3 regions of the Oleiphilus sp. HI0079 genome follow, and region 1 is predicted to be linked to each of the others. Evidence: predicted binding sites of a transcription regulator. Region 1 holds the regulator's gene; each other region holds the start of a gene.
The links. Region 1 encodes sigma-54, which starts transcription at its own class of promoters, with help from an activator protein. Its sites were predicted from a motif close to TGGCACNNNNNTTGCTNT; they were not measured.
Positions count from the first base shown of each region.

Region 2: the regulator sigma-54 is predicted to act here: its motif matches at 5,801-5,818, upstream of cynS (cyanase).
Region 3: the regulator sigma-54 is predicted to act here: its motif matches at 6,058-6,075, upstream of glnK (P-II family nitrogen regulator).

Region 1 covers NZ_LWFT01001228.1:425-7,207, forward strand. The annotation lists gene A3750_RS21710 (calcium/sodium antiporter) at 110-1,078, shown strand; gene A3750_RS21715 (KpsF/GutQ family sugar-phosphate isomerase) at 1,075-2,037, shown strand; gene A3750_RS21720 (HAD family hydrolase) at 2,034-2,576, shown strand; gene lptC (LPS export ABC transporter periplasmic protein LptC) at 2,585-3,157, shown strand; gene lptA (lipopolysaccharide transport periplasmic protein LptA) at 3,144-3,719, shown strand; gene lptB (LPS export ABC transporter ATP-binding protein) at 3,723-4,448, shown strand; gene A3750_RS21740 (RNA polymerase factor sigma-54) at 4,631-6,145, shown strand; gene hpf (ribosome hibernation-promoting factor, HPF/YfiA family) at 6,222-6,524, shown strand; gene ptsN (PTS IIA-like nitrogen regulatory protein PtsN) at 6,549-6,783, shown strand, end outside.
Region 2 covers NZ_LWFT01000112.1:620-8,585, reverse strand. The annotation lists gene A3750_RS01660 (DUF1295 domain-containing protein) at 1-32, opposite strand, end outside; gene A3750_RS01655 (3'(2'),5'-bisphosphate nucleotidase CysQ) at 214-1,110, opposite strand; gene A3750_RS01650 (MarC family protein) at 1,349-1,972, shown strand; gene A3750_RS01645 (aldehyde reductase) at 2,097-3,104, opposite strand; gene A3750_RS01640 (serine hydrolase) at 3,257-4,663, shown strand; gene A3750_RS01635 (antibiotic biosynthesis monooxygenase) at 4,818-5,090, opposite strand; gene A3750_RS25660 (hypothetical protein) at 5,214-5,546, opposite strand; gene cynS (cyanase) at 5,881-6,321, shown strand; gene A3750_RS01620 (PEP-CTERM sorting domain-containing protein) at 6,755-7,363, shown strand; partial or broken gene A3750_RS01615 (DUF1329 domain-containing protein) at 7,474-7,966, opposite strand, start outside.
Region 3 covers NZ_LWFT01000550.1:4,504-12,469, reverse strand. The annotation lists gene hemN (oxygen-independent coproporphyrinogen III oxidase) at 1-884, shown strand, start outside; gene A3750_RS08680 (helix-turn-helix domain-containing protein) at 905-1,633, shown strand; gene A3750_RS08675 (TlpA disulfide reductase family protein) at 1,693-2,172, shown strand; gene A3750_RS08670 (AraC family transcriptional regulator) at 2,154-3,173, opposite strand; gene A3750_RS08665 (alpha/beta fold hydrolase) at 3,309-4,235, shown strand; gene A3750_RS08660 (ammonium transporter) at 4,305-5,582, opposite strand; gene glnK (P-II family nitrogen regulator) at 5,631-5,969, opposite strand; gene A3750_RS08650 (accessory factor UbiK family protein) at 6,231-6,527, shown strand; gene A3750_RS08645 (YifB family Mg chelatase-like AAA ATPase) at 6,609-7,966, shown strand, end outside.

The sequences.
Region 1 (6,783 bases):
ACAAGTTAAAACTAAACAAGATTTCACGAACCGCATTAAGCTTGCTTTGACAAGGTAAGTTCAGCAAAATGCGCTCTCCTTCCCCCATCGAATTTTGTGAGCAAATCAAGTGTTAGTGTTCAGTGTAGCCCTTATTGTAGGACTGGTTATTCTAATCTGGAGTGCCGACCGTTTTGTTGAAGGTGCGGTATCTACTGCATTGCATCTCGGAATGACCCCCATGCTCGTCGGCTTGACCGTCGTTGCCTTCGGGACATCCGCTCCCGAACTGATTGTTTCTGCGATGGCTGCGCTACAAGACTCAAGCAACTTGGCAGTCGGCAACGCCATTGGCTCCAACATTGCGAACATTGCATTAGTTCTTGGACTAACTACGCTCGTTTCAGCGATTCCGATTAAGCTTGGCATACTTCGAGTCGAACTGCCTATTCTATTAATTGCTACCAGCCTTGCGACGCTCGTTATAATCGACGGCACGATCGTTTTTTACGACGGCTTGATTTTGTCCGGCTTACTCATCATATCCCTGATCGCGCTCGCCAAGCTTTCTTCATCTTCCGAAGAGCTTCCAGAAGAGATAGATGAAGCCAGCGACATCCCTCAAGCAAAAGCTTACCTTTACCTTATTGGAAGCATTGTTGCTTTGGTCTTGAGCTCAAGAATGCTTGTCTGGGGCGCGAGCGGCATCGCCACCGAGCTCGGCGTTAGCGATCTCATCATCGGGCTAACAATTGTCGCAATTGGCACAAGCCTCCCAGAGCTGGCAGCCTCGATTGCAAGCGCACTAAAAGGCCACCATGATCTGGCGCTAGGAAATATAATAGGGTCAAACTTATTCAATCTACTTGCCGTCATGGCTATACCCGCCTTTATATCGCCGCCAATCATTGACCAGGTCTCGTTATTCCGGGATTACGGCTTTATGCTTGTACTCACATTTGGGCTTGCGATTCTTTGCCTAGTAAATCATGTGAGTAAGCGCGACCAAATTGGTAAAATAGCCGGCATCACGCTTTTATGCAGCTATATTGTCTATCTAGTTATTCTTTACAAGGACTCGGTTACAGCACTAGCATGAATTACATTGAATCAGGCAAGCGCACCATTGAGATTGAGCGAAATGCAGTAAATGCCCTGCTCGATCGAATAGACAGCAATTTTGAGAAAGCTTGCGAAATCATGCTCTCCTGCAAGGGACGCGTTGTCGTGACTGGCATGGGAAAGTCTGGTCACATCGCTAATAAAATTGCCGCCACACTCGCCAGTACTGGCACCCCAGCGTTCTTTGTCCATCCTGGCGAAGCAAGTCATGGCGACCTAGGAATGATTACTCAGCAAGATGTCGTTCTCGCTATATCGAACTCCGGCCAAACTGAAGAAGTTGTAACGATCTTGCCTTTGATCAAACGCATGGGCGCCCCCCTAATTAGCATGACCGGCAAGCAGAGCTCCACACTCGCCAAGGCAAGCGATGTATCATTAGACATCAGCATTGAAACCGAAGCCTGCCCTCTTGGTCTCGCCCCAACCTCAAGCACAACAGTGACTTTAGCATTAGGCGATGCGCTTGCAGTTGCACTACTTGAAGCACGCGGATTTTCTGAAGAAGACTTTGCCTTTTCGCACCCTGGTGGGAGCCTAGGAAGAAAGCTCCTCCTAACCGTCGAGCAAATCATGCATATCGGCGATAGAGTGCCAAGCGTACCGCCCTCATCCTCCTTATCAGAAGGCTTATTTGAGATTTCACGTAAGGGGTTTGGGCTGACTGCCATTGTCGATAACGACAACAAAGTAGAAGGTTTGTTCACTGATGGAGACTTACGCCGCGCCTTTGACGAACAGGTAGACCTACATCAAACCGACATCGGCAGCATTATGACCAAAAATTGCAAAACCATTAACAAAGATGCGCTGGCAGCCGAAGCCCTGCATGTAATGGAAGAATATAAAATCACAGGTCTGCTGGTTACCGAGCCTGACAGAACCCTAGTCGGTGTAATTCATATGCATGATTTACTAAAAGCAGGTGTTGTATGAGCAAGCAGCTCGATGAACAAACGCGTTCAAAGGCAAAAAACATAGCACTTCTTGGACTAGATGTAGACGGAGTGCTCAGCGATGGTCGCATCATCTTTTCAGCACAGGGAGATGAGCTGAAAGCTTTTTGCACTCTAGATGGGCACGGCATAAAACTCCTGCAACAGAATGGTATCAATGTCGCCATAATCACAGGCCGCAACTCACCCCTGGTTGCGCGTCGCGCCCGAGACCTAGGCGTCGAACACTTGATCCAAGGCAGAGAAGACAAGCGCGTCGCTCTTGATAGCGTTCGCCAAGCACTTTCATTAGAGTGGGAGCAATGCGCCTATATGGGCGATGACCTGCCAGATCTATCTGCAATGCAAGCTAGCGGGCTAGGTTTTTCCGTACCAAACGGCCACCCATTCGTTCGCCAGCACGCCGACTACTGCACGAATACAAAAGGTGGTGAAGGCGCAGTTCGGGAAGTTTGCGATTTAATTCTCGACGCCAAAGATCTGCTAGATGGCATCCATCAACACTTCTTAGAGAAGTAGGCACTGTCATGGCACGGCTTAAGCCCAGATCTCGTTTTGTTATACCTCTCATAGTGGCCGTCTTTGGGGTCAGCATCTACTACGCGAATCAACTGGAACAAAAGACGTCATTGATTCAGGAAGACACTACACGAAAACCAAGCGCCTTTGCCGAAGGCACCGAACTAAAAGAGTTTAATGAGGAAGGCGAGCTGCAACTGCTCATCAAAACGCAGCGATCATACTATTACGAAAGCGAAAACCTTATTGAAACTGAACGCCCACTGATCGACTATGTTAATGAAACAGGCGAACAATTTCGCTTAGACGCAAAAGATGGACAATATCGAACAGACACCGGAATGCTAACCTTGCAAAACGAGGTACTGATGTCTCGCGTTGGAGAAACTAACGATCTCATTACATTCGAAACAGAGGATCTTCGCATCGACACGGTGAATGACTTTATATCGACTCCCGGCAAGGTTAAGATAACCCAAAATCATAATACGCTGACCTCGTCAGGCCTTAAGGCATCACTAAATGATAGAAAAATTGAGCTACCGCAGCGCGTTCGAGGCACTTACAATGCCCAGAAATAGCTTGAATGCGCTGATCGGTTTTCTAGCATGCCTTGCCCTTTTTCCCGCGCAGAGTCATGCCATAGACGTTGATAGAAACCAACCCATTGAGATCGAATCCGACAGCGCAACAATTGACGATTCGCAAGGTCTTTCAACATACCGCGGCAACGTACTTATAAAACAAGGCAGTACAAAGCTTACCGCTGACAACATTACTGTCTTCGCAAAAGACCGCAGCGTCACGCAAATAGTCGCCATCGGCTCTCCTGCGACATTCAACCAACAAGACCCGGGCAGTGACGACGCAACCACCGGGCAGGCTGAGCAAATCACTTACAAAGCCGAAGAAGCCGTTCTTATATTTAGTGGCGATGCGAAGCTTGCACAAACGACGAACTCGTTTTCGGGTGATCGAATTGAATATGACATTATGCGAAAAGCAATTAGAGCCAAAGGCGACGAAAGCACGGGAACACGCGTTAAAATTCAGTACTTCCCTAACCAACCGACTACGCCAACGGAAGACATACAGAACCCTTCAAACGAAGCGGAAACAAGTACAAATGAGGACAAGCTCTAGCGCATGAAAACCCTTCAGGCAAAGAACCTCGCCAAAAGCTACAAAAAACGCCAAGTAGTTATCGATGTTTCACTTGAGATTCAATCTGGGCAAATTGTTGGTCTTCTCGGTCCGAATGGCGCAGGCAAAACAACCTGTTTCTATATGATTGTCGGCTTAGTCCCTCAAGACAAGGGCAACATATTAATTGACGATAAAGACATAAGCAGCCTTCCTATGCATGGCCGCGCAAAAGCGGGCATTGGCTACCTCCCCCAAGAGGCCTCAATTTTTCGCAAACTGACTGTGTATGAAAACATCCTAGGAATTCTGCAAACGCGAAAAGATTTAAACAACAAACAGCGTGAAGACAAAGCCAATCAACTACTCGAAGAATTCCACATTCAACATATTCGAGAAAGCCACGGCATGGCTTTATCAGGCGGCGAGCGCCGACGAGTTGAGATAGCCAGAGCCCTTGCAATGGAACCAGACTTTATTTTATTGGATGAACCATTCGCAGGCGTTGATCCGATTTCAGTCAGCGACATCAAACATATTGTTCGCCAGGTGAGAGATCGAAATATTGGCGTATTGATTACTGACCACAATGTGCGCGAGACGCTAGACATCTGCGAGCAAGCCTATATTGTAGGGAATGGACACATTATCGCATCAGGCTCTCCCGAGGACGTTCTCAAAAACGAAAAAGTCCGAGAAGTTTACCTCGGCGACGAGTTTACAATTTAGAACCAAATTCATTGTGCAATTTCCAGTGAAAAAAGGTTTATATATGAGAGTGAAAAACTCGTTCAATTTCTCCTCGGAAGTTCTTAAAATAGAAAAACGAGCTAGCTCCTTTGGGCAGCATAAAGAGACGACAGTCCACAATGACCAGCATTACAAGAAGCTAGGATGACCGACAAATGGTAATGAAGGCATCCCTACAACTCAAAATGGGGCAACATCTCACGATGACCCCACAATTGCAGCAAGCCATAAAACTGCTGCAATTATCGACATTGGATCTTCAAGCTGAAATACAAGAAGCGCTTGAATCCAATCCAATGCTCGAACTGATGGAAGATGGCGGTGACTCTAGCAATTCATCAAGCGATGAACAGTCGAGCAACGTCAATCAACAGTCAAGCGAACCCGAGGGCAATCAACAAGTCGAAGCGAAAGAGCTACACGACAGCGAGCGTGAAGAATTTAGTGACTCGATTCCAAATGACTTACCTGTTGATACTGCCTGGGAAGATGTTTATCAGTCTTCGGGGCCAGCAAGCTCAGGATCTGGCTCTGGTTCAGATGAGATGGAAAGCGACTTTGAGAGTCGTAATTCGCCAACCGAAACACTCAACGATCACCTCCTTTGGCAGCTCAACTTAACACCTTTCTCAGATAGAGACCGCTTTATAGCAGAAAGCATCATTGACTCGATCGATGTTGATGGCTACCTAAGAAGCGATATTGAAGATATACATCAAGGCCTCTTCAACGAAGAAGACGAAGATCCCGTTGAACTCGATGAAGTTGCTGCAGTATTAAAGCGGGTGCAACACTTCGATCCAGCCGGCGTGGCTGCGAAAGATCTCCAAGAATGCTTGCTACTTCAGCTGCGCCAACTAGATCCAGAAACAAAGTGGCTTCCCCAGGCAAAGCTAGTCGTTAGTCACTATATAAATTTACTTGGTAGTCGCGACTACGCACAACTGATTCGACGCAGTCGCCTGAAAGAAGACGACCTGATCGACGTATTAAAGCTCATTCAATCTCTCAACCCGCGTCCCGGTGAAGCGATTATCCAGAACGAACCAGAATACGTCGTTCCAGACGTCATTGTTAAAAAAGAAAAGGGCCGCTGGAAAGTAGAGCTCAACCCGGAGATCGCTCCTAAAATTCGAGTGAATAGCGGCTATGCTGGCTTCATCAAACGTGCAGACAACAGCGCCGACAACAACTTCATGAAAGACCAATTGCAGGAAGCAAAGTGGTTCATCAAAAGCCTGCAAAGCCGGAATGAAACCTTACTCAAAGTCGCAAGCAAGATTGTTGCGCACCAACAGGGTTTTCTAGACTATGGTGAAGAAGCAATGAAACCATTAATTCTTCACGATATTGCGCAAGCGGTCGACATGCACGAATCTACGATTTCGCGCGTAACAACACAGAAGTACATGCATACGCCACGCGGCATTTTTGAGTTAAAGTACTTTTTCTCAAGCCATGTTGGCACTGCCTCTGGCGGCGAGTGTTCTTCGACTGCCATCCGAGCCATCATTAAAAAGCTGATTGCCGCTGAAAATCCAAAGAAGCCGCTAAGCGACAGTAAGATTGCAGAAGTACTGAAAGATCAAGGAATTAACGTTGCTAGACGTACGATAGCGAAATATCGAGAAGCGATGTCTATTCCACCTTCTAATGAAAGGAAACGCTTGATGTAAAAAGCGAATTAAGCGTTTTGTGATTTAGAAGCAGACCGTTAGCGTCTACGCTAACAAAATCTACGAGGAGATAACTATGCAAGTAAATATCGCCGGTCACCACGTTGAACTCACTGAGTCAATGAAGAACTACGTAACCGAAAAGCTAGAGAAACTCGAGCGTCACGTGGACGGTATCACGAATGTGCAAGTCACCCTATCTGTAGAAAAGCTGAGACAGATCGCCGAAGCCACCTTACATGTTTATGGAACAGATGTTCACGCAACAGCTGAGGACGAAGACATGTACGCCTCTATCGACAAGCTTATTGATAAACTCGATAGACAAATACTCAAACTCAAAGAGAAACAGGTGTCGCGCTCTCACGGTGCAGCCTAGAAACCCAGAAATATTGGATAAAGTATGAACGAGAGTTCGATAACGATTGACTCTATCCTGCTGCCAGGGCTGACCCAAACGGGCTTCCCTGGCTCAAGCAAGAAAAAAGTGCTTGAGCATGTAGCAGAGACAATCGCGACGAAGATACCCGACCTACCCGAACACAGCCTGTTTGAGAATCTCGTCGCACGAGAGCGTCTTGGCAGCACGGGAATAGGCCAAGGTATCGCAATACCTCACAGCCGTATGGGTGAATGTA
Region 2 (7,966 bases), on a different contig from region 1:
GCGATAAAGAATACGTTGAGCACAATGGCCATGAGGGTCACCCTATTATTATTTTGATTAAGCACTTCTTGATTGTTACGAGAACTAGGCTGAGCAGCTCTTCGTTCTCAAATAACTGACTTTAGTTTACGGGGTCAATAAAACTTCAGAAGTGGCCTATCTAAAACAGTGTTTTCCGAACGAGCTCCCTAGCAAGCTTCAACCTAGCAAGCTTCAACCCAGCATAATACCCGCCGCTTGCATCGAAGCGCTAAAGTCATTGGTTGAAAACATCACGCCGCAATGATTCATATAGGTATCACCCTTAGGATTGAAATGAAACGACTTGCCAGAATAATCCATCGCATATGCACCTACTTCGGCAAAAATGCATGCCGTCGCTGCGAAGTCCCATACACTCCCGCCGCCGCTTTGGTCTTTCGGAGGTTTAAAGTAACAGGCAGGGGGTTCACGCAGCACCGCAATTGCACTCATCACACCGCCGGCGTCGCTCAAATACCTGGCGCCCGAATAACCCTGATCAACAGCCCATTGCTCCACACGCGCCCATATGTCAACGAAACGAGTGCTCTCAATAAAGCTGCAATCCAATTGCACAATAAATTCTACCGCCTCTTCCACTGCCACTTTGTTTTCATCGAGCGGTCTCCAGCGCTGGCCGTTATGCTTCGCACCTTGCCCTTTCACAGCAGAATACAGGTCATCTTTAAGTGGGTCATAAACCACACCAATAACCGGCTCACCTTGTTTCGTAATGAGAGAAATGGCCACCGAGTATCCATGCACGGAACGTGTAAAAGCGAGCGTTCCGTCCAAAGGATCAACGCACCAAAAATAGTCTTTTTTTAAGCGCGAACCGTCATCTTCAGTTTCTTCAGTGAGCAGAGCCAGATCGAAGCGATCAACCGTGTCCATTAAGCGTTCGCGAATCAACGCATCACACTTGTGGTCTACTTCCGTCACAACCTGCGCCGCAAGACTGACAGCACCGGCCTTATGTTTGATTTCTGGCACTGCGCCCGCATAGCGCATAATAAGTGCGCCCGCCTCTTTGGCAACGCGCTCGGCCCGTTCCCGAAGAAGATTAAGATCTGATGGTTTTAAGTGCATAAAAACAGTGCTATCGAATAAAAGAAGAGAACAAATATACGCGCATTAAAACAACCGTAAACCCTTCATTCTCTGCTAACCCGCAATCTCGACCGCATATCGACCAGATAAGGGCAAAGACACTTTGAACTAGGGTACAGGCCTTTTCTATCGCGTGATTGCGGGCTTGCCTTTAAGTCGTCTCATCCATAAGCTCAATGCGTTTCTTCAAACACTCATCTAAAAGGATGCAACACCAATGAGCAGCATCGTCGAACATGGACTCAGCGTATTTATGGCATTTTTTGCCATTATGAATCCGATAGCTAACACCACGGTTTTCGCCTCGTTGAGTGAGAATCTCAATTACGATGAACGCCGTAAGCTGGCGGCAAAAGGCATTCTGATTGCTTTCGTGACGATTGTCGCTTTTGCTTTGATCGGCCAATACCTGTTCCAGCTATTCGGCATTTCTCTGTCTGCATTCCGCATTGCAGGGGGCGTGCTAATTTTCATCATTGGCTATCACATGCTGAATGGTAAAGAATCGAAATTTCATTCTGCAGACACCGTCGAACATCCAGATCTCTCCGTCTCTCCGTTGGCGGTCCCGATCCTTGCTGGCCCCGGTACAATTGCTACCGCCATGAACTATTCGATGGGTTCCTGGCATGAAACGCTGATCACAATAGGCGCGTTCTTTATCCTGTGCCTTGTTACGCTGTGCTGCTTTTTGCTCAGCACGCGTATTTTGAAGCGCGTTGGCGAGGCGATTACCGGCATTATCACGAGACTGATGGGCTTGATTCTTTGCGTCGTCGGCACTCAAATGCTCGTAGACGGCATCATCGGCGCATTCCAGCTGAATAGTTTGATGCATTAACCGCATCGCTTTGGTCTTGAAACGGCATTGCAACTCTGCCCAATCAAGACCCTTGTTTGCCCAATGTATGGCAGCATGAAAAATCGTGCGAAGACGATCTCTGTCTGAAGTTTCCGTCCGCTACTTAATTACGCACCACACCTAGTTCAATCAAACTTTCAGCGCCACTTACTACTGCATCCTTAATCGAGTGAGGCCGCCAACCCAAGGACATAGCCGCACTATTGTCGGCCTTCTTGGTTTTACCGCCCTCGCCTTTCACCATTTCCATATCTTTCACGATGTAGGACAGAATGTTAGAGAGAAACACGGGCAACTCTCGAGTAGAGACTTTTGAATCCGGATACGCCTCTTTTAAAATTTGAGCGACCTCTTTAAACATCACCCAACCATTCGTCCCAATAAACCGCTTACCGACCGCGTCTGGGCTTTCATACGCTAAACGGTGCAATGAAGCGATGTCTCTTACATCTACAGCCTCAAAGCCAATTTGCGGAACCACGGGATACTTTCCTTTCAACATCTCGACAATTAATTGCAATGACGTGCCGTAGTCGCTCTCCAAGGCAGGCCCAAGTACTAAGCCTGGTAGCACGGTAGAAAGTTGAATGTCGGTACCGGCGACATAATCCCAAGCCGCCTTTTCTGCCAACGCCTTACTTTTGTAGTAAGCAACATCTGTCGCATCAACATTCGTCCAATCTTTCTCGGTAAAGGTGCGATGCTGATCACCATGCCCAAACATCACCGCCGCAATAGAAGAGGTGAGCACGACCCTTTTAATTCCTGCTGTATTCGCGGCTTTTAGTGCATTCAATGCGCCTTCTCTTGCAGGGCGAATCACCTCATCGGCATTTTTCGGTTGCTGCAAGGGAACAGGCGATGCGAGATGAAACAAGCCATCACACCCTGTTGCGGCGTCAACCCATCCTTCGTCACTGAGCAAATCAGCCTGCGCGAACTCAATGCTATCGGCCTTGTCCGTGTACTTAGCAAACATTGCCTTCAATGCAGGCGCTTTTTTCAGATTTCGAACCGTCCCACGCACCGCATAGCCATGCTCAAGCAAATCGAGAATGCAGTGGCCAGCAATAAAACCAGAAGCATCAGTAACCAGAATTTTTTGTGTCATAAAGATCCCCAAGAATCGCTTTGAACGTATATTTTTTATTCGTTCCATCATAGAGGGATTTGGCAGGCTTGTAAGTAGAAAGAAAAACCATCAAATTGATCATACTGGCTATCGGCCTTAAACAAGTTTTGAAACAACAAAAAGAGTTGACCATGCACACATCCATCAATCCTTTCTGCAGAGCGTTCGCGCTGGTCTTTCTGACGCTCTCTATGTCAGGTTGTCTCGCGAGTGATAAAACCTCAAAAAGCCAAGCCGAGACCGACCGAACGCCAGAAAAAACGGCTGTGGTGAAATCGAAAACCGACTTAAACGCTGCGACATCAGACCCAAACCAGCTAGGCTTGATGCAAGGGTTTCCGCCCCCGGACGACAAGCTGGTTATGCAGCCGCAATCGAATTACTTCAGCTTCCCCAATCTACGCTGGACGGTGTGCCATATTCGCGAGCTTTTGCCCACGAAACAAATTAGCCGCGGCCTTGCTGCCCCTCATCGCTTTGAGTACGCGCTGGATGACAGGATAGACTCACTTCGCTTCACCCCCCTTGGAAGCAATAAGAGCATGACATGGAAAGAGTCACTCAGCGCAAACTACACAGACGGCATCGTAGTACTTCATCAAGGCAAGATTGTCTATGAGCAGTATAGGGGCTGTTTGGACGAAGATGGCAAACACGCAGCTATGTCGATGACCAAATCGTTCACGGGTTTAATCGCAGAAATGCTCATTGCGGAAGGCCTACTTGATGATCGCGTTGCAGTAGCAAGCATCGTCCCCGAACTAAAAGACAGCGCATTCGGAGATGCAACCGTTCGCCAAGTGATGGATATGACGACCGCCCTCCAATACAGCGAAGATTACGCCGACCCGAAAGCCGATATTTGGCTCTATTCCGCCGCCGCCAGCCCAATGCCTAAACCCGCGAATTACAAGGGCCCTAACGGCTATTACGAATATCTTCAAACGGTTCAAAAGGCCGGTAAACACGGAGACGCATTTGCTTACAAAACGATCAATACGGATGCATTAGGCTGGATCGTCTCCCGTGCGACAAACACCGATCTTGCCAAGCTCATCTCCGAAAAACTATGGAAAAAGCTGGGGGCCGAGCAAGACGCTTACATGACGGTGGACGCCAAGGGCACGCCTTTTGCCGGCGGCGGCATCAGCGCTGGCTTGCGTGATTTAGCGCGACTTGGGCAAGCACTCCTTAATGACGGTGAGTTCAACGGCCAAGGTATTTTCCCTGCGTCGGTTGCACAAAGTATTCGAAACGGCGCAGATAAAAACGTCTTCGCCAAAGCCGGCTACAACACCATGCAAGGAGGAAGCTATCGCAGTATGTGGTGGCATTTTCACAATGAGTTCGACGCGTATGCAGCGCGTGGCGTACATGGTCAAACAATCTATATCGCGCCAAAAGCAGACATGGTGATCGTTCGATTTAGTTCTTTCCCAACAGCGAAGAACGCAAAGATCGACCCCACCTCTCTGCCGGCCTACGAGGCTTTGGCGTCCTACCTATCAGCAAAACAAATCGAGATTTATAAAAAATAAGCCACAAAAATGCCGGCAAATAGAATGTCGTTCAACGATATTTCTTGCTTAAGCCAAGGGGCCGCCAACGCAGACGAGAAAACTCAGAACCACTCGGCCCGCGTCTTTTAGATGACCGACGTACATCGCGTTATGCCCAGTCTGCATCACACGATCAAATAAGCTTGGTCACCTGAACGCGATAAGATGCATACCATTTTCCCTTCCCGAGAGCCTGGGCTTTTCTGTGCTCCGGATTCTGATGCCACGCTCGAATATGTGCCATTGAAGGCCAATACGATATAGCGATTTCGCGGCTCCCTTCAGTACATACCGTAAACTCAGTACAACCATATTGATTCATGGCAAGATCACGCATACGTTGTGCCATCGTCGAATACTCATCATCCAACTCTTTCACCGTCGCTTTGAATATTACCGCGTACATAGGCATGTGCTCCTTGTTGACCTTAAAGTCGGCACTAGCGAAAACCATCATCGCCAACCAAAGAGGGGCCTGTGTTCGAAGACTTTGACATCAGCAAAAGCAAGAAGTCGTCAATCGAATGTTTTAGAGCCCTACTTCTTTGGGTGGATATTTCTTGAGCGTCGCACCGTGCGCCTTAAGTTTTCCAAGCACAGTAGCCATCCATGGATCTCGACGGTGACCTACGGTCATTTCTTCTTTCGGGTCGAGATAGAGATTGAAAAACCAAGGTGCAAGGCCAACATCACGCACTGTGGCGAGATCTATATGCATATGCGGCGCTTCAGCCATGACTACTTTTACATGTGCTTTGTATTCTTTCATTCTAACGGCCATAAGCTCTTTACCCCACCAAAAGTAAACCGCTTCTCGCTTTGACTCTCCGCTATCCGAAAGTAAAAACGAAGTTTGGTCAATGAAATCGTAATATTTTCCAGTTGGCAGTTTATCGTTGGGAATCTCCGCGAGATTAAGCGCGAGCTTAGACTTTTATACGACAACGCTCCGAGGCAAGTAAACGTTAAATGCATTTATTGGTGCGGCTAAGACATTTTTGGGGAGTACTTTGCACTGGTTTGAACCGCAGCTAGTTCGCTAAACATGCACCAACATAACGCGAATACAACCCTAAGCCCCTCATTTTTATCTATTTTATTCTCTAAAAAATGTCATGGCATAGCCATTGCTGAAGTACCTCTCAGTACATACCTAACAATCGAGATCTACCAACCATAAGACGGAGTAGTACCGTATGAAAAAAGAAGAAGTCGTAGAAGCCGTTGTACTCGCAAAAAAAGAAAAAGAGCTGAGCTGGGAATCCATTGCAAAAGAACTAGGACTTGGAACGGTCTGGGTAACATCAGCGTGCCTCGGCATGAACAGCATGCCAGAGGAACCCGCTGATAAGCTCTGCGCCCTACTTGATTTACCAACCGGGGCAAAAGCCGCGTTGATGGAATACCCGACCAAAACGTGGGAAAAAAGCGTTCCACAAGACCCGCTCATTTACCGCTTATATGAAATTGTCGGCGTATACGGAGATACGCTAAAAGAAGTCATTCAAGAAAAGTTCGGTGACGGCATCATGAGCGCAATCGACTTTAGTATGGACGTTGAAAAACAGGAAGACCCAAAAGGCGATCGCGTTGTCGTTACGATGAACGGGAAGTTTCTACCCTACAAGACGTGGTAAGCGCCGCTACCCGTTAGCACATTCTTTAACTGGGGCTTGGCCCCAGTTACTCAATCCATGAGAAGAAGATGACTCATGTTGAGGCAAGTGAACGGGACACCGGATAACCATTCCACCGCAGCCCCCCACACTACTCCTGTCTAACTCCCGTTAAAAGCGGCTACTGTGGTTTCCGTCGGAAAGCTTTACACTTTCTCAAAAAGTCCCAAACTCCAATATCGTTAAGTATCTCTTTTTATACAGCATCCGTTTACGCGGCCCATGTATTGCTTATTTTTTGACCAGTTATTTGCTAGTTGTTACTAACTTTCGACATGCCGTGTAAAAAGAGGGTTTGTAATATCTAAGGATGTGCAAATAGTTAGACTGAACTAACGACAGCTCTATCAGTCGCTTTAAAGACAAAAATCTGAGCAGAACAAGGAGAGAAAACATGTTGTCCCCAGCACAAAAAATATGCATTGCACTCGTATTTAGCTTTACATCCCTTGGAGCAAACGCAAGTCTCATTACGACATCGGACTGGTTTGTAAATGGCATTGATGATGGATCGGCGGACTTTCGCGTGACCGAAGAATTTACCAGTGCAGCGGAACTTGGCGGTACAAACAACCGCTACGTTTATAGTATCGAGAACCTAACCAACAACCTATCCGCTAGTCTGTTTCGAATGTCAAATCCGGATAACGATCCCCGCACAAGCCTTTCTGGTCCGAACAGTTGGAGCGAAAGGGTCGGTGCCCAGAATTTCATTTGGGAAACGTCTACTCCAGCAGATTTCATCAACCCAGGCGCAACGTTAGGCGGAATGACACTTTTTACGACAAGTACACTGCCCGCATTAACTGGCTCTAGAGACGGTTGGATAATGACAAGCGACTCTTCCGGCAGCCGCGTGAACGTCTATGGATCATTTCTGCGTGATGGTAGCTCAACCGTACCAAATGATGACGATTCGACTTCGGTTCCGGAGCCTGGCTCACTCGCTCTTCTTGCGATGGGTTTAATCGGTTTATGGACTCGTCGGCGCATAGAGCGTTAAGCACAAATTATGATACAAAACGACACAGGCCTTGTTGCCTGTGTCGTCTCTCTTACTTGACCAACGCCTCTTTTCTCTCGCTTAAACTAGCAGCATAAAGAGACAGGTATTTATCGCGCCCTGCGTCGCAGAGACTGTGGTTTGAAATGGCGAGCATTCGGTGCTTCATCATCGAACAAAACAGACTGCCGTTCTTCCGAAGAAAGGCCATTCACGCTGTAACGTTTAGCCTGTAAATCATGATATACATTAATCGCAGCCCAAACGCCCGGCAACTCATAAAAGTTTTTCGTCAGTGCTGTTCCTACGCGCCAAAGTTCGCCCTCATCATTATATTTATCAACCAGCGCAATCCCCCAACTATCTTCGTCGATGTAAAACACACGTTCTTCGTAAATATGACGGAATTTGTCCTTGAGCTTCGCCTTCACGACATGCACGCGGTGCAACTCCCAACGAACATAATCAGGGTTAAGATGACCCGGCATAACGAGGTCTTTATATTTCACATCCTGTTGATCGATTCGATAGTTGTTGTAAGGAATGAAGTATTCCTCCAAGCCGATATATTCCCACTCATACCGATCCGTGGCACCGTTAAAC
Region 3 (7,966 bases), on a different contig from region 1:
GTTTTGGTATTCAGGATTTGAATCCTGAGGTGCAGAAAGCGGTGAATCGTGAGCAATGTTTTGACAAGATCAAAGCGCTTGTTAAGCGCGCTCGGGAATTGCAAATCAAGTCTATTTCGTTTGATTTGATCTATGGCCTCCCCCTGCAAACGCCGGATTCTTTTCATCGTACTCTGCAAGAGATTATTGAGGTTAAGCCGGATCGGTTGGCGCTATACAACTATGCGCACATGCCGGATCGGATGCCGTCGCAAAGACTCATCAAGGCCGAGGAACTGCCCAGTAGCGTTGATAAGCTCACCATCCTAAGTGATAGTATTATTAGCTTAAGCAAGGCGGGCTATGAATACATTGGCATGGACCATTTTGCTCTTCCTGATGATAGCCTTGCCAAGGCGCAGCGAGATGGCAGTTTGCAAAGAAACTTTCAAGGCTATTCGACAAATGCCGAGGCAGATTTAATTGGGCTCGGTGTTAGCTCAATCTCGCGCATTAACGAGAGTTACAGTCAGAATGCCACCGATCTAGCCACGTATACAAAGTTGCTTGATAAAGAGGTGTTGCCGATCGCAAAAGGCCTTGTGATGTCGAGAGATGATGTTGTAAGAGCGGATCTGATTCAGCGTCTTATGTGCGGTGAACGCATTGAATATGCTGCATTTGGTGCAGAGCATGATCTTGTTTTCGAACAGTATTTCGAACATGAATTGGCTCAGTTAGAACGCATTAAACACGATGGGTTATTGGCAGCAGATGAGGTTGGTTTTCAGGTAACGGAGCTGGGCAGAGTATTTCTTCGAAATATTGCGATGTGCTTTGATCATTATTTACGATCTCCGAGTCGTGACAACGAAAAAACGCTCAGGTACAGTAAGACGATCTAATCACGAAGATTCTGTTGGTCATGGAACAAGTTATCCCTCTTGCGTCTGCAAGTTTTCTTAAGTGTGGTCAATGCTCTCTCGGCAAAATTTGTCTGCCTGTTGGTCTTGATCGAGACGACATGAATTCTCTGGAAGAGATCGTTGATACTGGACGGGTTTTTCAAGAAGGCGAGACAGTTTACTCGGCGGGGCAGCCTTTCGAGTATATCTTTGCCGTGAAGTCTGGGATGTTCAAAACCGTATTGAACGATGCACAAGGCTCTGAGCACATCGCAAGTTTTCATTTGCCGGGTGAGCTCTTTGGCTTAGACGCGATATACAGTAGTGTCCATGGTTCCGCTGCGGTGGCGTTGGGTACGTCTAGTCTCTGTGCGATTCGTTACAAAGACCTTGAGAATCTTGCAACGAAGGTTCCTGGCCTTCAACAGCACCTTTTTAGTCTAATGAGTAAAGAAGTACATAACTCCTTTACCAAATTGCATGAGCATAGTGTTGATCAGAAACTTGCGGCATTCCTTGTTGCGCTGTCCGCTCGTTACAAGCAACGAGGCTATTCAGAGACGCGTTTTCATTTGATGATGGCGCGCCGAGATATTGCAAATCACCTGAATATGGCGCCGGAGACGATCAGTCGATTATTCAAGCGTTTCCAAAAAGATGGTTTGATCGAGGTGAAACGCACAGACCTGAATATTCTGGACTTGGAAGCGCTAAAAGACTTAAGTGGATGTTCGGGTTCCTGCGACTAGTTCAGGAACCAACTTGCCTGGCTTTGTTCTAATCTCAAAACCTTGGCTTGAGTGCTAGCATGTTCAGATCGCTATTTTTTCTCTTTACGTTTGTGTTTTCCGGCATCGTGTTGGGGAGCGGACAGGCACCTGACTTTCGACTACCGGCTCTCGATGGTTCTGGTCAGCACAGTTTGACTGACTATCGTGGAAAGGTGGTTTATCTCGATTTTTGGGCTTCATGGTGCGGCCCATGTCAGCAATCACTCCCCGCTTTAGATGCCTTACAAAAAGAGTATGATCCCGAAGACTTTCAAGTGATCGCGATCAATCTGGATGAGAGCCCTCAAGAGGCTCGCGACTTCCTCCAAAAATTCCCCGTTGATTATACGATCCTCTCTGAACTGACAGGTAAAACTCAGCGAGCTTATAATCTGGTTGGGCTACCTTCTTCCTTTTTGATTGACCAGAAAGGAGAGGTGATTGGCTCTTTTCAGGGCTTTCATCCTGGGCATATTGCCCGCCTGAAAAAAGCCATCGGTTACTTGCTAGAAGAGTGATTTTTTCGATATTGCGAGGGGCTAAGCGAACTCCAGCGCTTAAAGGCATGATTAAACGCCGCTGCTTCCTGATAGCCAAGTTTTAGTGCAATCAGCTCAATGCTTAGCGAGGAATCCCCTAACCAGCGCTTCGCTTTTTCAAATCGCACATCGTCCAATACAGCCTGAAAACTGCTACTTTCATCACTGAGCTTTCTGCGTAAGGTGCGCTCAGACATACCAAACGTTTGAGCGGCTTCTTTCGCTTTTGGTATGTCATAGCTAAACATAATCAGATAGCTTTTTAGGGCATCTGCGAGCGTTTCTTCCTGTTGGCTGGATTCGTAAAGAATGTGCTCGCATTGCTCCCGATACATATCGAATGCATTTTTGTTTGCCTGTGGGAACGGTGTTTTTAGTACGCTGGTGGGAATAACAATACGATTACTTGGCATGCCAAATTTAACTGTGCAGCCAAACGCGCTGCTAAATTTGTCGAGGTCCTGTTTCTTTGGCTTTGCCGTCATGTGGACTTCGGAAATAATAAACTCAACACCGTTCATTAAATAGATATCGCGCATTAGCTTTACGCAGCCAGCCATATCTCTATAAACGATAAACTCTCGTACATCTTCAGGGAGCATGGCTGGATCAATTCGAAAGGACGAATGTTCAGGCGCAAGTTCAAAACTTACTTCTCCATACATGTAGCCCATAGCCTGATATCGAATGCCCATTTGGCAGCTTTCATAGCCATCTTTGCAGCTGGCGAGTAACATCGCGAAGGGCCCGTAACCTGCAGGCCCGAGATAAGGGCCTATGCCAAGTGCAATGAGCGGGTCCGGATGGAGCTTGAACAGATCTTGATAGACCTCAAGCTCTTTGCTGCGCGTGATGCGTGCGTTGGGGTCAATGCGGTCTTTATTTAGACCATGTTGGTCTAGTATGGCATCGCTTTCTAATCCCTTGGATTTGAAAAGCTGGGCAGTGTAGGTTAAACCTAAAACGGATCTTGTCGGCATAATTCTATCTTTGTTATTGGCCACAAATATCAACTCAGCATGGAGCTTACCATAGTCTGGCTATTCTCTGTCCACTAGCATGCCTTGGTTTTTGCCAAGTAAGTGCGAATTTAACTGTTCTATAAGGAAGATAATGTGAAGAAATTACTTGTGTCTGTCGCTGTGCTGGCGGTAATCGTTCTGGGTTTTAATATTGTTAGTAATGAATACCGCGTTGAGTTTCGTGACTGGGCGATGTCGATGGAGGCCGATAAAGCGGGGCTGAAGCATAGACTGGTTGCGATGAGAGGGCAGCAGATTGCTGTTTTTGACAATGAGGTAGATGCACCAGTCATGCTGATGCTGCATGGCTTTAGTGGCAGCAAAGTGAATTGGTTGCGTCTTGCTCAGCAGTTCGGTGATGAGTATCGCGTTATCGCCCCGGACTTGTTGGGCCATGGTGAAAATATCCGTGATATAGCAGGGAGCTACCATATTGCAGACCAGGTTGCTTTTGTGAATGAGTTAATGGCCAAGTTAAGCGTTGAGCGTTTTCATTTGGTTGGAAATTCAATGGGCGGCGCAATTTCGTCACTTTATGCGGCGAGGCATCCTGAGCAAGTACTAAGTATGACACTCATAAGTCCTGCAGGGGTGCATGATTTTCCATCCGAAATGGACGCTCTGCTAAAAGAAGGAAAGAATCCGTTGATCCCAGAGAGTGAGGAGCAGTTTTACACGCTTTTGGATTTTGTCATGTCTGAGCAACCGTTTATTCCGGCGGCAATCGCAAAAGCGGAGGCTGAGGTGTCTGTTTCTCGCGCTGAAATAAACAAAAAGATCTTTGCGGATATTCGTTCAGATATGGAGCTTGGTCTAGAAAAAGAGTACAAGAACATTTCGGCGCCAACGCTGATCATATGGGGAGACCAAGACAAAGCGATTAATGTGAAAAATATTGATCGATATGCAGCGCTTGTTTCGAATTCACAAAAAGTTGTTCTTGAGGGAATTGGACACGTTGCCATGATAGAAGTGCCTGAATATACAGCAGAACTCATGCGCAAGTTTCTAAAGAACTAGTTTTTAATTATAGGCAGAAAAAAGGCTCCCATTTGGGAGCCTTTTTTATACGAGTTGGCTAAGGACGAATTAGTCTTTAGTGAACTCTGGGTACGCTTCCATACCACACTCTGAAAGGTCGACACCTTCGTACTCTTCTTCTTCTGATACTCGAAGACCCATCACTGCTTTGATGACGCCCCAAGCGATCAAGCTTGTTACGAATACCCATACGAAGATAGTCAATGCGCCTACTAGCTGACCCATGAACGTAGCGTCTGCGTCTGATAGAAGAACCGCGAAGATACCCCAAAGACCAACAACACCGTGTACAGAGATCGCACCGACTGGATCGTCAAGCTTAAGCTTGTCGAGCGTTACGATTGAGAACACTACGATCACACCACCGATTGCACCGATGATAGTAGCAAGAAGTGGAGATGGATCAGCAGGTTCAGCGGTAATCGCAACTAGACCAGCAAGAGCACCGTTCAATGCCATTGTAAGATCTGCTTTACCGAATAGGATGCGCGCTACAAGTAGAGCTGCGATCAAACCACCAGCTGCTGCTGCATTGGTGTTAAGGAATACGCTAGCAACTTCGTTAGCTACACCGATGCCGCCAAGCTTCAAAGTAGAACCGCCGTTGAAACCGAACCAGCCCATCCAAAGGATGAATGTACCAAGCGTTGCAAGAGGAAGGTTAGCTCCAGGAATCGCGTTCACTTCGCCGTTAGGACCGTATTTGCCTTTACGTGCACCAAGAAGGATTACACCTGCAAGGGCTGCTGCTGCACCCGCCATATGAACGATACCAGAACCAGCATAGTCGCTGTAGCTAAGCTCGTACAAGCCGAATACTGCATCACCGTTCCAAGTCCAAGAACCTTCCATTGGATAGATGAAACCAGTCATGACAACTGCGAATACTAGGAAAGCCCAAAGCTTCATACGCTCAGCAACTGCACCAGAAACAATAGACATTGCTGTTGCAACGAATACTACCTGGAAGAAGAAGTCAGAAGCACCTGAGTACTCACCCATGTCGCCGAAGCCAGCTTCAGTTGCAGATGCAAGTACCGCTGCTACTGCTGCTTCGTCCATTGATGCTACGCTGTCTACATCTGCAAGGAAGAGACCTCCGCCGTACATGATGTCGTAACCACAGACGAGATACATCGTACATGCGATCGCAAATAGCGCGACGTTTTTGGTTAAGATTTCAGTCGTGTTCTTAGCGCGAACAAGACCTGCTTCAAGCATGGCAAAACCTGCCGCCATCCACATTACTAATGCGCCGCACACCAAGAAATAAAAGGTGTCCATCGCATACTGTAGTTCAAATATGTTATTGGATAATTGTTCCATGGGAGCCCTCCGTACTTAGGCCTTTATAATTTGTGTTACTAAAATTGTTTATACAGCGTCAGTGCCGGTTTCTCCGGTACGGATACGAATCGCTTGTTCTAGAGCAGAAACAAAGATTTTCCCGTCACCGATTTTCCCTGTGTTTGCAGCTTTAGCGATTGCTTCAACAACTTGATCAAGCAAATCAGTACCAATCGCTACTTCGATTTTGACTTTTGGAAGGAAGTCCACGACGTATTCAGCGCCACGGTAAAGTTCTGTGTGGCCTTTTTGGCGACCAAAACCTTTTACTTCAGTTACTGTAATACCTTGTACACCGATTTCAGATAGTGCTTCACGCACGTCGTCTAGCTTGAAAGGCTTTATGATGGCAGTTACGAGTTTCATGAATTTCTCCTTGTTATGCCGCCTACTACTTAATGAATATTGTTTACTCGACATGTCAGCGGGTTTTACTGCTGCATTGCATACGCTTTAAGCAGATGGTGTGCCAGTACAAGAAAGTGTATAAATAACAATTAGATACCTGTGAATCAAAGGTTGGCTGGCAAAATCGGTGCGCTTTCTTGGAGCGGTATGGCGTGTTACGCACCAAAATGACGCTCTATTTTGGTGCGTAAAAAATGGTATGTGATTTGGGAAGGCTCGGTGGTAAACTTTTGGACCAAATTTGCTGTACTGGAGACAGTTAGAGTGCTCAATCCCCAACAATTATTCGGTCTCATTCAAGACCAGGTGAATCAAGTCTTTCCTGAGTTCGGCAAGGCGGCTCAAGATGAGATGGCTGGTAATCTAAAGCTTGTTATAACAAGCGTCATTACTAAGTTGGATTTGGTTTCCCGCGACGAGTTTGACGCCCAGCAGGCCGTGCTGGAAAGGACTCGCATGATGCTAGAAAAGTTGGAGAAGACGGTTGCTGAGCTAGAAGAAAAAGTGTCAGATTAATAAAGTGTTTTAAAGCAGGAAAGGATTCTGCTTCTGCCGCACTAAAGCGGTGCGATTTACAAATATAGTGCAAGGATGCCTATGAGTTTGTCTACTGTTAAGACCCGTGCGTTGTGCGGTGTCGATTCCCCTTTGGTGCGCGTTGAGACGCACCTTTCCAATGGTTTGCCCTCTTTTACTATTGTCGGTTTGCCCGAAGCGGCTGTTCGAGAGAGCCGTGAGCGTGTTCGTTGCGCTTTGGTGAATTCTGGTTTTGAGTTTCCGATGCGTCGTGTGACGGTCAACTTGGCTCCCGCAGATTTGCCAAAGGAGGGCGGGCGTTTTGATTTAGCGATTGCGATCGGAGTCTTGGTGGCAAGTGGTCAGCTGTCACCCTCTTCCGTGTCTGATTGTGAGTTTGTATCAGAGCTCGCACTGGGTGGCGCTTGTTGTGCTGTGAAAGGAGTTCTTCCCTCTCTCGCAGTCGCTGATTCGACGGCGCACAAGATATACGTCGCCAATGAGGATGCACGTTATCGCCAGTTATTGAACTCTGAAAAAATTATTGGCGTTCATGATCTTTTAGAATTAGTGCAGCATCTGAGAGAGCCGCAATCCTATCCACTCAAAGCTGAGCCGGTAGAGGGAAAGTTAGATGATGCCCAATCTAAGTGTATTGCAAACCTTTCAGAGGTTGTTGGTCAGTACTCTGCAAAGCATGCTTTGGAAGTCGCTGCTGCGGGAGGGCACAATTTATTATTTTACGGACCGCCCGGAACAGGTAAGAGCATGCTTGCGTCACGTATCACTTCAATTCTGCCGAAGCTCTCCAAGACTCAGGCGATGGAAGTGGCCTCACTTTATACGCTAACGCAAGTACCAAGATTAGAGTCTGATTGGTACGAGCCTCCTTTTAGAGCGCCACATCACTCCAGTTCTGCGGTGGCCTTAGTCGGAGGTGGGGCGCGACCTAAGCCTGGAGAGGTTTCGCTTTCTCATCGTGGTGTGTTGTTTCTCGATGAGCTACCGGAATTCTCAAGGCACACTCTAGAGATGCTGAGAGAACCTTTGGAAACCGGGGAGATATCGATCGCGCGCGCCCAGCAGCAGCTAACCTTGCCAGCTCGGTTTCAGTTAATTGCAGCGATGAACCCCTGTCCTTGCGGATATTTGGGGCATCCTTCTGTTTCATGCACAGATTCGCCGCAGCAGATCGAGCAATATCGTCGAAAGTTGTCGGGGCCTTTTCTAGACCGTATTGATATGCATGTCGAAGTGCCGTTTCAATCAGCAAGAGTGACCTTGCGAACCAATAGAAAAGAAGAAAGCAGTGAGCAGATACTTGCGCGAGTGGAGCGTTCAAGAGAGCTTCAATATCAGCGACAAGGTACTCTTAATGGTGATTTAAAAGGAGAGGCGCTCATGCAAATATGTGCGTTGACGACTGAGCAGAATGATTG